Regions from separate parts of the Pseudochelatococcus lubricantis genome, predicted to be linked through region 2. Evidence: predicted binding sites of a transcription regulator. Region 2 holds the regulator's gene; each other region holds the start of a gene.
The links. The regulator LexA, encoded in region 2, represses DNA repair genes until DNA is damaged. The targets are predictions, from matches to a motif close to TGTTCNNNNTGTGTTCNG.
Positions count from the first base shown of each region.

Region 1: a site for LexA is predicted at 2,468-2,485, ahead of dinB (DNA polymerase IV). Genes of this name have one in related genera too.
Region 3: a site for LexA is predicted at 2,780-2,797, ahead of ACFFJ7_RS15300 (PA0069 family radical SAM protein). Genes of this name have one in related genera too.

Region 1 covers NZ_JBHLXC010000012.1:57,895-62,657, reverse strand. Annotated here, with positions in the region: gene ACFFJ7_RS15865 (DHA2 family efflux MFS transporter permease subunit) at 1-1,269, shown strand, start outside; gene dinB (DNA polymerase IV) at 1,307-2,422, opposite strand; gene ACFFJ7_RS15855 (malate synthase G) at 2,749-4,763, shown strand, end outside.
Region 2 covers NZ_JBHLXC010000002.1:1,112,618-1,117,380, reverse strand. Annotated here, with positions in the region: gene parE (DNA topoisomerase IV subunit B) at 152-2,275, shown strand; gene lexA (transcriptional repressor LexA) at 2,465-3,250, shown strand; gene ACFFJ7_RS07830 (ComEC/Rec2 family competence protein) at 3,380-4,763, opposite strand, start outside.
Region 3 covers NZ_JBHLXC010000010.1:40,234-44,996, forward strand. Annotated here, with positions in the region: gene ACFFJ7_RS15295 (lysine--tRNA ligase) at 1-1,581, shown strand, start outside; gene ACFFJ7_RS15300 (PA0069 family radical SAM protein) at 1,599-2,741, opposite strand; gene ACFFJ7_RS15305 (glycosyltransferase) at 3,278-4,763, shown strand, end outside.

The sequences.
Region 1 (4,763 bases), on a different contig from region 2:
CCTGCGCTGAGCCTGCATTCGGCCATCACGACGTATCTGCTGTCGCTCAGCGTTTTCCTGCCCCTGAGCGGCTGGGTAGCGGACCGTTTTGGCGCGCGGCGGGTTTTCTGCGCCGCGATTGCCGTGTTCACGCTCGCGTCGCTCGCCTGCGCGGCGTCTGTCAGCCTGACGATGCTCGTTCTGGCGCGCTTCATACAGGGGGCGGGCGCGGCGATGATGCTGCCAACCGCGCGCCTCATCCTCGTCCGCTCCGTGCCGCGTTCGGACCTCGTCTCCGCGATGGTGCTGATGAGCATGCCGGCGGTGGCCGGGCCGGTCATCGGCCCGCTGTTCGGCGGCTTCATCACGCATATCAGCTCATGGCACTGGATTTTCTGGATCAATCTGCCCTTCGGCGTGCTGGCGATCATCCTGACGCTCCTGCTGATCGGACCGATTCCGCCGGAGGCGCGGACGTCTTTCGACTTCGTCGGGTTCGTGCTGTTGGGGGTCGGTGTCGGCGCGGTCATCTTCAGCCTCGATTCCCTGGCGCGTGAAATCAGTGCGCGGCAACTCCTGCCCGCATCCGCCGGGCTCGTTTGCCTGGCGCTGTACGTCCGGCATGCCCGACGCCGGCCGGATCCGATTCTCGATATCGACCTCTTCCGCTATCCGACATTCCGTTCGAGCCTGCTTGGCGGCTCGCTGTTCCGCATCGGTTTCGGCGCGGTGCCCTTCATGCTGCCCCTGCTGATGCAGGAGATATTCGGGTACACGCCGCTGGAGTCGGGCGCCATCACGTTCGTCTCCGCGATAGGGGCGTTCGGCATGCGCGCGATGACGCGCAATGTCCTGCGTCGCTTCGGCTTCCGTTCCGTGCTGTTGTGGAACGCGCTGCTTGCCAGTTTCTGCACGGGCCTTTTCGCCACCTTCGCGAACGACACGGCTCCGCTGGCGATGATGCTGGTGATCTTCCTTGGCGGCGTGTTCCGCGCACTGCAGTTCACCAGCATCAATACGCTGGCCTTCGCCGAGGTGCCGGATGCGAAGATGAGCCACGCGACCTCGCTCTCGCAAATGGCGCAACGCATATCGCAGGGCACCGGTGTCGCGGCCGCCGCCGCGTTGCTCCATTTCAACTCCGGCGGTGCGGGGCAGTTGACCGCCACGGCGTTCGCCACGTCCTTCGTCATCATCGCCCTTGTTTCGGCGGCGTCATGCATATCGTTCTTCTTTCTGCCGAAAACGGCGGGCGACGGGCTTGCCGGGCGGGAAGGGGAGGCGGACTGAACTGACGCCCGTTTGACGGTGCTCACGCCGGAAACGTTCAGAAGATCGGCAGGGCCAACTGGCGCGGTGCCTCCGGTGCCTCGTGTACGTCCCCGAGCGACGACAGCGTGACGCCGAGCAGGCGGATGCCCTTGGGTGTGGGAAACAGCGGGGCGAGCAGGCTGTCGACCGTCTGCGAGATGGTGACCTGCGTATCGACGGCGGCGGGCAGCGTGTGGCTGCGGGTGATCTGCTGGAAATCGGCGTATTTCACCTTGAGGGTAATGGTGCGGCCGCGGATGTTATTGGCCTCGCAATGGCGCCAGAGCTTCTCGATCAGCGGCCGCAGCGCGTCGCGCGCCTCGCCGGGCGTGAACAGGTCGGTGTCGAAGGTATCTTCGTTGCCGATGGACTTGCGGATGCGGTTCGGCTGGACGGGGCGGCGGTCGATGCCGCGGGAAATCCAGTAGTAGAACGTGCCGGCCTTGCCGAAGTGCTCCTGCAGGAACGGCAGGGTGCGGGTGCGCAGGTCGAGGCCGGTGGCGATGCCAAGCCGGTTCATCTTCGCCGCCGTCGCGGGGCCGATGCCGTGGAAGCGGCCGACCGGCAGCGCCTCGACGAAGGCCGCGCCCATGCGCGGGGTGATGACGAACAGGCCGTCCGGCTTGTTCTGGTCTGAGGCCAGCTTGGCCAGAAACTTGTTGTAGGATACCCCGGCGGACGCGGTGAGCGCGGTTTCTGCCTTGATTTCGGCACGGATGCGCTGCGCGACTTCGGTGGCACTCGCAATGCCGCGCAGGTTCTCGGTGACGTCGAGATAGGCCTCGTCCAGCGACAGCGGCTCGATCAGTGGTGTATATCCGGCGAATATCCGGCGGATCTGGAGCGAGATGGCGCGATAGGTGTCGAAGCGGGGCGGGACGAAGATGAGGTCCGGGCACTTGCGCCTGGCGGTGATGGAAGGCATGGCGGAGCGCACGCCGAACCGGCGCGCCTCATAGCTCGCCGCCGCGACGACGCCGCGTTCGCGGGAGCCGCCGACCGCGACTGGCCTGCCGCGCAAGTCGGGATTGTCGCGCTGCTCGACCGACGCATAGAACGCATCCATGTCGATATGGACGATGCGCCGCAGCACGTCCGGGGCTTCGCAGCTGTCGGCGTCGTTGCCGGTCATCGTCCCATCCGGGTCACGCTTTCCCGTTCCGGTGAACATCGCGTGAGGACCATAGCAGGAACGGCGCTGCATTTCACGATTCGTATCGCGAATGACAGGCCGTCACCGGCTGTTCGTCCGCCGGATTTGATGGTAGACGGGTGACCGGCCCACGAGGCGCGCGGAGTTTCTTACCGCATGTCGCGCCCGGCCGATGCACTGTTTCGCCGTTTGATTTTGTTCCTATTGTTTCGCGCCAGGCACAAGTCATTTCACATTTGTGCCAGTTGCTATTCATCCCGGCGCGGGGGAGATATCTTTCCAGGCATAAGAATCCGGAGGCAAGGATGGCTAGGATAGATCGTTACGGTTTGGCGATAGACGAGAAGCTCCACGACTTTCTGGTGAAGGAGGCACTTCCCGGCACCGGCGTCGATGCGGATCGCTTCTTCTCCGGCTTCTCGCAGATCGTTCACGATCTCGCACCGAAGAACCGCGAACTGCTTGCCAGGCGCGATGCCCTTCAGGCGCAGATCGACGACTGGTATCGCAAGAACGGCGCGCCCACCGATCAGGACGCCTACGAGGCTTTCCTGCGCGAGATCGGTTACCTGCTGCCGGAAGGGCCGGACTTCGCGGTTTCGACCGGCAACGTCGATCCCGAGATCGCCGAGATCGCGGGGCCGCAGCTCGTCGTCCCGGTCATGAACGCCCGCTATGCGCTCAACGCCGCCAACGCCCGCTGGGGTTCGCTCTACGATGCGCTCTATGGCACCGACGCCATTCCGGAGACGGACGGCGCGGAAAAGGGCGCGGGCTATAATCCCGTGCGCGGCGCGAAGGTCATTGCCTGGGTGCGCGATTTCCTCGATCAGTCGGTGCCGCTCGCCGGCGCGAGCTGGACCGCGGCCGCCTCGTTCTCCGTGGCCGGCGGCAAGCTGGCCGTCGCGCTGCAGGACGGGCGCACCGTGGACCTCGCCGAGCCCGCGCAGTTCGCCGGCTATCTCGGTGAAGCCTCGTCGCCGACCCGTCTGCTTCTCGCCAGGCACGGCCTGCATATCGAAATCCTGATCGACGCCACGACGCTCATCGGCAAGGACGACCCGGCGAAGATTTCCGATGTCTGGCTGGAATCGGCTATCACCACGATCATGGACTGCGAGGATTCCGTCGCGGCTGTCGACGCCGAGGACAAGGTCGTCGTTTACGGCAACTGGCTGGGCCTGATGAAGGGCGACCTTTCGGAAGAGGTCGCCAAGGGCGGCAAGACGTTCACCCGCCGCCTCAATCCGGATACGGAATACAACGCGCCGGACGGCTCCGGCTTCATGCTGAAGCGCCGTTCGCTCATGCTGGTGCGCAACGTCGGCCACCTGATGACCAACCCGGCCGTGCTGGACCAGGATGGCCGTGAAGTGCCGGAAGGTATCCTCGATGCGCTGGTGACGGGGCTCATCGCCATCCACGATGTCGGGCCGCAAGGTCGCCGCCAGAACTCGCGCGCCGGCTCCATGTACGTGGTGAAGCCGAAGATGCACGGGCCGGAGGAGGTCGCCTTCGCATCCGAAATCTTCGCGCGCGTGGAAGACGTGCTCGGCCTGCCCGCCAACACGCTCAAGATGGGCATCATGGACGAGGAACGCCGCACGACCATCAACCTCAAGGCCTGCATCCGCGAGGCGCGCGAGCGCGTGGTGTTCATCAACACCGGCTTCCTCGACCGCACCGGCGACGAGATCCATACGTCTATGGAGGCCGGTCCCATGATCCGCAAGGGCGACATGAAGCAGGCGACGTGGATCGCGGCCTACGAGAACGCGAATGTCGACGTCGGGCTGGCGTGCGGCCTCTCCGGCCATGCGCAGATCGGCAAGGGCATGTGGGCCATGCCCGACCTGATGGCCGCGATGCTGGAGCAGAAGATCGCCCATCCCAAGGCCGGCGCCAACACCGCCTGGGTGCCGTCGCCCACCGCGGCTACTCTGCACGCGACGCATTACCACAAGGTCGATGTGGCGGCCGTTCAGGAAAGCCTCAAGAGCCGCCCGCGCGCCAAGCTTTCCGATATCCTGTCCGTGCCGGTCGTGCCGCGTCCGAACTGGACGGCGGAGGAAATCCAGCGCGAGCTGGACAACAACGCCCAGGGCATTCTCGGCTACGTCGTCCGCTGGGTGGACCAGGGCATCGGCTGCTCCAAGGTGCCGGACATCAACAACGTCGGCCTGATGGAAGACCGGGCGACGCTGCGCATTTCCGCCCAGCACATCGCGAACTGGCTGTATCACGATGTCGTCAGCGAGGAGCAGGTGCTTGAGACCTTCCGGCGCATGGCGATCGTCGTCGACGGTCAGAACGCCGACGA
Region 2 (4,763 bases):
CCGGGCAGGGGCGCAGGATGCCGTCCACATATCGCGCCGCTTCTTTTCGGGTGCGGTCTTGACAGATCGGACAGCAACTGCATGTTTCCTGTCCGTTCACTTGTGATATGGCATATACCGGCGTTGGGCGGTCAGGGAATCAGACGATACGATGACGGATAACGATGATCTTTTCGGCTCGGCGGGGGAGGCCGCGGGCTCCCGGTCGGCCGCGACGGCCAGATCGGCCGCGGCCGGCAAGTCCTCCGTGACGTCCAGATCGTCCGCCGCCGCAAGGCCCGCGAGGAAGCCGGCCGCGGCGGAGCCCGCGCCCGCGTCCACCGAGGCCAGCTACACCGCCGCCTCCATCGAGGTGCTTGAGGGGCTGGAGCCGGTGCGGCGGCGCCCTGGCATGTACATTGGCGGCACGGACGAGAAGGCGCTGCACCACCTGTTCGCCGAAGTCATCGACAACGCCATGGACGAGGCGGTGGCCGGGCACGCGAGCTTCATCGAGGTGGAACTGGAGGCTGACGGCTTCCTCAGCGTCACCGACAACGGCCGCGGCATTCCCATCGACCCACACCCGAAGTTTCCGGACAAGTCGGCCCTCGAAGTCATTCTCACCACCCTGCATGCCGGCGGCAAGTTCGATTCGAAGGCTTACGAAACCTCGGGCGGCCTGCACGGCGTGGGCGTGTCCGTCGTCAACGCGCTCTCCGAAAAGCTGGAGGTCGAGGTGGCGCGCGGGCAGACGCTCTACCGGCAGGATTACGCGCGCGGGCTGCCGCTCGGCCCGCTGCAGACGGTGGGGCGCGTGCACAACCGGCGCGGCACCAAGGTGCGCTTCAGGCCCGACGCCGAAATCTTCACCGCGGGCTCGCGCTTCGACCCCGCCCGCCTCTTCCGTATGGCGCGCTCCAAGGCCTTCCTGTTCGGCGGTGTCGAGATTCGCTGGCGGTGCGCGCCGGCGCTGCTGGCCGGCAACGACAAGGTTCCGCCCGAGGCCACCTTCCGTTTTCCCGGCGGCCTGAAGGACTATCTCACGCAGGAGATCGAAGGCCGCACACTCGTCGTCGACGGCCTCTTTTCCGGGCGCATCGACAAGTCCGGCGGCGACGGCAGGCCGGGCGGGCACGGCTCGCTCGAATGGGCTATCGCCTGGTATGCGGAGGACGACGGCCATGTCGCCTCATACTGCAATACCATCCCGACACCCGAGGGCGGCACGCATGAACAGGGCCTGCGCAACGCCCTGCTGCGCGGCCTGCGCGACCACGCCGAGCGTGTCAACCAGAGCAAGCGCGCGGCCCAGATCACGGCGGAAGACGTCATGGTTTCCTGCGCGGCCATGCTGTCCGTGTTCATCCGCGAACCGGAGTTCCAGGGCCAGACGAAGGACAGGCTCGCGACCGCCGAAGCTTCCCGCATCGTGGAAAGTGCGGTGCGCGACGCCTTCGACCACTGGCTCGCCGCATCGCCCCAGCAGGCGGGCCGCCTGCTCGACTGGACGGTGGACAGGGCCGAGGAACGGCTGCGACGCCGTGCCGAAAAGGACATCGCCCGCAAGACGGCAACCCGCCGCCTGCGCCTCCCCGGCAAGCTCGCGGACTGCACGAAGGCGGGGGCAGCGGGATCGGAGCTTTTTCTGGTGGAGGGTGATTCGGCGGGCGGCTCGGCCAAGCAGGCGCGCGACCGCGCCACGCAGGCCATCTTGCCGCTGCGCGGGAAAATCCTCAACGTGGCTTCAGCCGGACGCGATAAGCTCCTGCAGAACCAGCAGATCGCCGACCTCATGCTGGCGCTCGGCTGCGGCATTGGCTCCGCCTACCGCGGCGCGGATCTCCGCTACGAAAAGATCATCATCATGACCGACGCCGATGTGGACGGCGCGCATATCGCCTCGCTCCTCATCACCTTTTTCTGGCGCCAGACGCCGCGCCTCATCGACGAACAACATCTCTACCTCGCGGTGCCGCCGCTGTTCCGCCTGACCCACGGCGGCAAGACCGTCTACGCGCGCGACGAGGCGCACCGGCAGGAACTCATGCGCACGACGTTCAAGGGCAAGAAGGCCGAGATCGGCCGCTTCAAGGGCCTTGGCGAGATGCTGCCGGCGCAGCTCAAGGAAACCACCATGGACCCACGCAAGCGCACCCTGCTGCGCGTCGTCGTCGAGGAAGACGCGCGCCCGCAGACCAGCGATGCCGTGGAAAGGCTGATGGGCAACAAGCCGGAAGCGCGCTTCTCCTTCATCCAGGAAAACGCCGCCTTCGCCACGGATCTCGATATCTGACGCGGGGCGGCCGAATATCTCCGCGGGATGCCGAAAAAAGCCGCGCGGCGGAGGCAAGTTTTAACGATCATGCCGAATAGTGACGCTTGCGGAACACATTAAGAACTTGTATAGTGTTCGTGTTTCGTTTCATGGAATCCCGTTCCACGAAATGCCGCAGGGCGCTGATCCGGGAAGGATGTGTAGACCATGTTGACGCGCAAGCAACACGATCTGCTTCGTTTTATTCATGAACGCATGCGGGAATCCGGGGTTCCGCCTTCGTTCGACGAGATGAAAGATGCGCTTGATCTGCGCTCCAAATCGGGCATTCACCGCCTCATCATCGCGCTGGAGGAACGCGGCTTCATCCGACGCCTTCCCAACCGCGCCCGCGCTATCGAGGTGATTCGCCTGCCGGAGGCATTGTCCGCGCCGGTTCCGCGCGGGCGGTTCAGTCCCAGCATCGTCGAGGGCGGCCTCGGCCGGGACGGCGGCGCTGTGCGGGAAAGCGGACGCGAGACTGCGAGCCCGGTACGCGCCAGCGGGAACGTCTTGCGCGCCGCGGGCGAGCGGGTGAGCATCGATTCGGGTGAAGCGACGGCCGGCAACACGACGCAGATCCCCGTGATGGGGCGAATCGCGGCCGGCACGCCGATCAGCGCGATCCAGAACAGCAGCCACACGCTGGCGCTGCCGCCGGAGCTGCTGTCGTCGTCGGGGGAGCACTTCGCCCTTGAGGTGCGCGGCGATTCGATGATCGAGGCCGGCATTCTCGACGGAGACACGGTCATTCTGCGCAAGCAGGATATGGCGGAGACGGGCGATATCATCGTCGCTCTCATCGACGACGAGGAAGCTACCCTGAAGCGCCTGCGCAAACGCGGCTCCTCCATCGCGCTGGAGGCGGCCAATCCTGCCTACGAAACAAGGGTGCTCGGCCCCGACAGGGTGCGCATCCAGGGCAAGCTCGTCAGTCTGGTCCGCCGTTACTGAGGCGTATCGGGCAGCGAACACGCGAGCAGGCGTCTCTTCCGGCGCCATTCTCCGCAAAGCTTTGATTTGGCAAGTCTTTTATTTCAACGATTTAGCTGATCAGATCATTCCACCTGATCGGAGTGTACTCTAGCGTCCTGCGGGCCGGCGCCAGGGCCGCCCTTCCCCGCCGGCCACATTGCTGTCATGCGTGCTTTCCACGATCAGTCCGCCATTGCCGGATGTCAGCGCGATGGCGCCCAACCGTTGCAGGTCTTCGCGATCGATCACATAGGCTGCGGCACAGTCTGGCGGCGTCTGGCGGGGCGTGATCAGCAGGGCGGCGCGCCTGCAATCCTCGGCGAGCGCAGCGGGGTCGCGGGTGAAGGCGACGCTGCGGCCATCGGCGAGCCGGGCGACGCAGCCGAACCTGTCGCAGGCGACGTTGTGTTTGAGCGCGGGATCGTCCGCTCGGCGCCCGTCGCCGTCCGCCTTCAACCACTGCTCGACGACGAAGGCGGAAGGATTGCCGAGGATGACGAATCGACCGCCGGCGCTCCGCACGGCGGCGCCGCGTCCCTCGCGGTCGATGCGAACGTCGGGCCGCGCGGGCGCGGCGGCAAACGCAACACCGACCGCCACCGGCAGAACAGCGAGCCACCGCAGCGGCGTCGACCACAGGCAGGCCCAGAGCATACCGAAGGCGAGCAGCGAAAGGGCGCCGACGCCGAAAGCCGGCACGACGACAACAGCGCCGGGAAAGCCGGCGGCGATCCGCGCGCCCGCCAACACCGGCACGGCAGCGAGGCCGGCGAGATGCCAGAAGGGGCCATCGAGACCGAGCGGATAAAGCGCCACGGCAAGGAAGGAGAACGGCATGACCACGAGTTCGACGATGGGCAGGCCGAAGGCATTGCCCAGGATTCCCCACGGGTTGAAGGTCTGGAAGTGATAGGTGCTGAAGGGCCCGGTCGCGAGCATCGCCACGACTGTGGTCATGACGCTCATCACCGTCATCCGGTAAAGCCGCCCCTGCCGCCCGTCGGCGGAGGACGCACCCGGCGGCCCGCCTTCCCGCAGTGGCAGGGCGTTCGCCGCCGGCTCGGGGTCATCCCACCGCTCGAAGAGCGCGATCAGTGCCGCCACGCCGGCGAACGACATCTGGAAGCTCGGACCGAGCATGGCTTCGGGCTGCAATGTCAGGCACACCAACGCTGCGAGCGCGAGGTTGCGCATGGAAAGCGCCGGCCGATCGGCGAGAATCGCACCCATGACGATCAGCGTGACGCACAAAGCCCGCAGGGTATCGATTCCCGCCCCGGAAAATACGCAATAGCCGCTCGCGCCGACGATACCGATGACGGCGGCGATTTTCCGGATCGGGTAGCCGACCGCAAGGCCGGGAATCAGCGCAAGCGACAGGCGGGTGAGAAAAAAGAGCGTGCCGGCGACGAGCGTCATGTGAAAGCCGCCGATGGAGACGACATGGTAGATGCCGGCGGCGCGCAGCGCCTCGTTGGTCTCGTCGGCGATA
Region 3 (4,763 bases), on a different contig from region 2:
ACCGGTTACGGTCCGTCCGGCCTGCCGCACATCGGCACCTTCGGCGAGGTGGCGCGCACCTCCATGGTGCGACACGCCTTCCAGGTGCTGACGGAGGGCCGCGTTCCCACACGCCTCGTCGCCTTTTCCGACGACCTCGACGGCCTGCGCAAGGTGCCGGACAACATTCCCAACAAGGAAAGCCTCATCCCCTTCCTCGGCCGGCCGCTGACACAGGTGCCCGATCCCTTCGGCACCCACGACAGCTTCGGTGCCCACAACAACGCGCGGCTGCAGGCGTTTCTCGACAGTTTTGGCTTCGACTACGAATTCCGTTCGGCGACACAGGTCTACCGCAGCGGTGTTTTCGATGAGACGTTGCTGCTGATGCTGTGCCACTACGACGCCGTGATGGAAGTGATGCTGCCAAGCCTGCGCGCCGAGCGGGCGCAGAGCTACTCGCCCTTCCTGCCGATCCACCCGAAGACCGGCATCGTGATGCAGGTGCCGGTGGATGAGGTGCGCGCGGAGGCCGGCACCATCGTCTGGCGCGACCCCGAGACACAGGAGCGCTTCGAGACGCCGGTGACCGGCGGTCACGTCAAGCTGCAGTGGAAGCCCGACTGGGCGATGCGCTGGGCGGCGCTCGGCGTCGACTACGAAATGGCTGGCAAGGACCTCATCGACTCGGTGAAGCTGTCCGGCCAGATCGCCCGCGTGCTCGGCACCGAACCGCCGGAAGGCTTCAACTACGAGCTGTTCCTCGACGAGCACGGCACCAAGATTTCCAAGTCGAAGGGCAATGGCCTCACCATCGATGAATGGCTGCGCTACGGCACGCCGGAAAGTCTCGCGCTGTTCATGTACAACAAGCCGCGCGAGGCCAAACGGCTCTATTTCGACGTCATTCCGCGCCACGTCGACGACTATCTTTCCTTCCTCGCCAATTACGGGCGGCAGGAATGGAAGCTGCGGCTGGGCAACCCGGTCTGGCACATCCATGCCGGAAACCCGCCCGCGCCCGAGACGATCGGCGCGCCCTCGGACGAGGGGCGCGGCACGCAGTTGAGCTTCGCCATGCTGCTCAACCTCGCCGCCGTCGCCAACTCCGAGGACAAGACGGTGCTGTGGGGCTTCATCCAGCGCTACGCACCCGGCACCTCGCCGGAAAACCATCCGCAGCTCGATCGGCTCGTCGGGTATGCCATTAATTACTTCCGTGACTTCGTGAAGCCGGCCAAGAACTACGCCGACCCGACGGACGCGGAGCTGGATGCGCTGGAGGACTTGTCCGCCGAACTCGCGCAGCAGACGGGCTCCACCGACGCAGAGGCGCTGCAGAACGTTGTCTACGAAGTCGGCCGCAAACATTTTCCCGATACCAGCGGCAAGACGAAAAGCCCGGACGGCCGTCCGGGCGTCTCGCAGACATGGTTTTCCACGCTTTACCGTATCCTGTTCGGTGAGGAGCGCGGCCCGCGTTTCGGCTCCTTCATCGCGCTCTACGGCGTCGCGGAGACGCGGGCCCTTATCGCGGTCGGCCTTTCCGGCGAACTGAAGCGTGCGCACGAGGCCTTTCTGAAGGAACGCGGGAAGGCCTGACGGCCACAGGACGCGCATCAGAACAGGCTCAACTGTTCGGCGGCCTTCGGCGCGCCGCGGAAGAGATCCGTGCGCAGCCGCGGGTGGCGCTTGAGGTAGCCGATACGCTGCATGGCGAGTTCGAAACGGCGGGCGATCAGCGCCGCGTAGGGGCCGGTGCCCGTCATGCGCTCGTTCCAGCGCGCATCGTAATCCTTGCCGCCACGCATGGAGCGGATGAGCGACAGGACATGTCTCGCCTTGTCGGGGTAATGCGTCACCAGCCATTCGGTCACGAGATCGCGTACCTCCAGCGGCAACCGCAGCAGCACGTAGCCCGCTTCCCGCGCGCCGGCTTCATGCGCCTTTTCGAGAATGGTCTCGATCTCGCTGTCGTTGATGGCCGGAATGATCGGTGCGACCATGACGGAGACGGGAATGCCCGCCTCGCCCAGCTGCCGTATCGCCGCTAGCCGCCGGTGGGGTGCTGCTGCGCGCGGCTCCATGGTGCGCGCGAGCTTTCCGTCGAGCGTCGTCACCGAAATCGCGACGCAGGCAAGGCCTTGGCTCGCCATCGGCGCGAGCAGGTCTATGTCGCGTGTGACGAGCGCGGATTTCGTCACGATGCTGACTGGATGCCCCATCCGCCCCAGCACTTCGAGAATGCCGCGCATCAGCTGGTACTGGCGCTCGATCGGCTGGTAGGGATCGGTATTGGTGCCGATGGCGAGCGTGCGTGGTGTGTAGCCGGGCCTCGACAGCTCCTTTTCGAGCAGGATTGCGGCATCGGGCTTGGCGAACAGCCGCGACTCGAAGTCGAGCCCGGGCGAAAGCCCGACATAGGCATGGGTGGGGCGCGCGAAACAATAGACACAGCCGTGCTCGCAACCGCGATAGGGGTTGATCGAGCGGTCGAACGGAATGTCGGGCGAGGCGTTGCGCGTGATGACGGTGCGCGCCTTGTCGACCAGCACGTCGGTCCTGAGCGGCGGCAGCTCGTCCGGCTCGCCCCAGCCGTCGTCCATCGCCTCGCGTTGCGCGGGCTCGTACCGGCCAGTCGGATTCGATACCGCGCCGCGCCCGCGCTGCAGCCGCGGACTAGGCGGCAGAGGCCCGTCGCCCGGCGGAAGTGCGCCGCGCCGTCCCTCTTCCACGATGCCGTCAGCTTCCAGGCAAGCCATTGTGCGCCCTGCGTTCTCGAACAAAGATAGCCCTTAAATAGAACATAAAATGAACTCTGTAAAGGGGGGGGTGAGGTGAGGGAGAGGTGCGTATCCGCTCGCAGTTCTCTCCGCACGACAGCCAAAAATAATAGAAGTTATATAATGTTATTTTACAATATAAGTATCCCATGCGCTAAATTATAAAATCAATAAATAAAATTTATCAATATAATTTAATATGTGAAAACATTAAAATAATTTTATTTAAGTTAATTTCAGAATATATAGTTTATAAAAATATATGATAAATACGCAACTGACGATGTCTTGTCAGGTGAATAAAATGATGATACTCGATTTTTGCCATTTTTGATAGAACGTATAACATAGTTTCGCTGTATCATAATGTTGTTATCAGGAGAGAATCCGTGTTAAAAAGAGGAGATTTGAATTCAATAAAGTTTATATGCGCCGATATACCATTAAATTTAAAAAAATATCCAATTAAAGAATTATTATATGCGTTCAAAACGCTATCAGATACAAGGGACGACGTGAATCTGGTTCTCGCCGGGCGGCGCGATCCGGCGGAGCCGTTTTCGGTCTGGAACTATCTCGATGAAAGCGGTCTCGTGGATCGCGTGCAATTCTTGCCCTACTACGAGCGATGCGATGCTTTTCCTGTAAAGAAGGAAGACTGCGATCTCTGGGTTGGCCGTGAGACACCGGCCTCACAGCTTTCCGCTGAGCGGCTTCTGGAGGCCGTTCAGGACGATCGCCGGCCGAGAGAGAAGGTTGCGTTGTTCGTGACCAGCTTTCATCCCCTGAAGTTTGAGGGAAATTCAGCCCTCATGCGTCAGTGGCTCGCATATCTGAAAGAGGCTGACTATCGTATTCACGTCTTATACTATGGAATCGATAAGGAAACGATAGATGAGACTGTAAGAAGGCGCGCCGGCGGTGAGTATGATCTGTACAGGGAGATCGATGTCTCCACGCAGCTCGTAGGTGGCAACCGGAACGGCGTGAATGTGCACGTTGACGACTGGTGTGGGCGAGAGTTGCTCGACGGTGTTGCCGATCTGGTGGCGTGCTTCGAGTACGATGTGGCGATCGTCAATTATCCGTTCATGTCAGCAGTATTCGATGTCATAGCTTCTTATACAAAGAAGATACTGCTGACGCATGATAGTTTTGCCGATCGGAACAGGCGGCTTCTCGCCCAGGGGTACCCCGAAGCGAGTTGGGTCAGCCTTGACCATCGGGGCGAGCGGGCCGCGTGCGAAAGGGCCGACGTCGTCGTTGCGCTGCAGGAAGATGAGGCCGATCACTTCAGAGGGCTTGCCGGCGAACGCGCGGACGTCGTGACCGTGGGGCCGATACCGACGGCGATTTCGTTCAAGGCGCCGCCGCCTGCCGCGAAACTGCGGGTCGGGTACATCGGATCGGGCAATTACGTCAACGAACACAACCTTATCGCCTATCTTGAGGCCTGGCGCGAGAGCCCCCTTTTGCAGGAAGGGGCCGAACTGCTTATCGGAGGAGGCGTGTCGCTGTCGCTTGCGTATTACGCGCCGGCGGAGTTGCTCGCCGCCACCCGGCCCCGGATGCTGGGCAGGATGGATCACGTCGCTCGGCTGTTCGAGATGTGCGATGTGGTCATCAATCCTGAGCGCGGCGGGACGGGCATCAAGATCAAGACGCTGGAAGCTATGGCGCATGGCTGCGCGGTCATGACAACCGTGGCCGGCGGCGCCGGCATCGGCAGCGCGAGCCGGTTCCACTCCGCTGCGGAGGTGCGCGATCTTGCAAGGCTGACAGAAGACCTTGTCGTCGATCGCGGGCTTCTGGACACCGTGCGGCAGGATACCGCCATTGCTTATGAAGCCTATGTAGAGCGCCATCATTCAGCCATGCAGGATCTGCTGGGGCCGATAGACGGCCGTCGCCGGCGTCCGCTCATCCGCCAACGGCGCAGCCCGGTGCCGAGACTTGTCGTACCGCCCTATGTCAAGGCAACCGCGACGGGCTATCAACTGG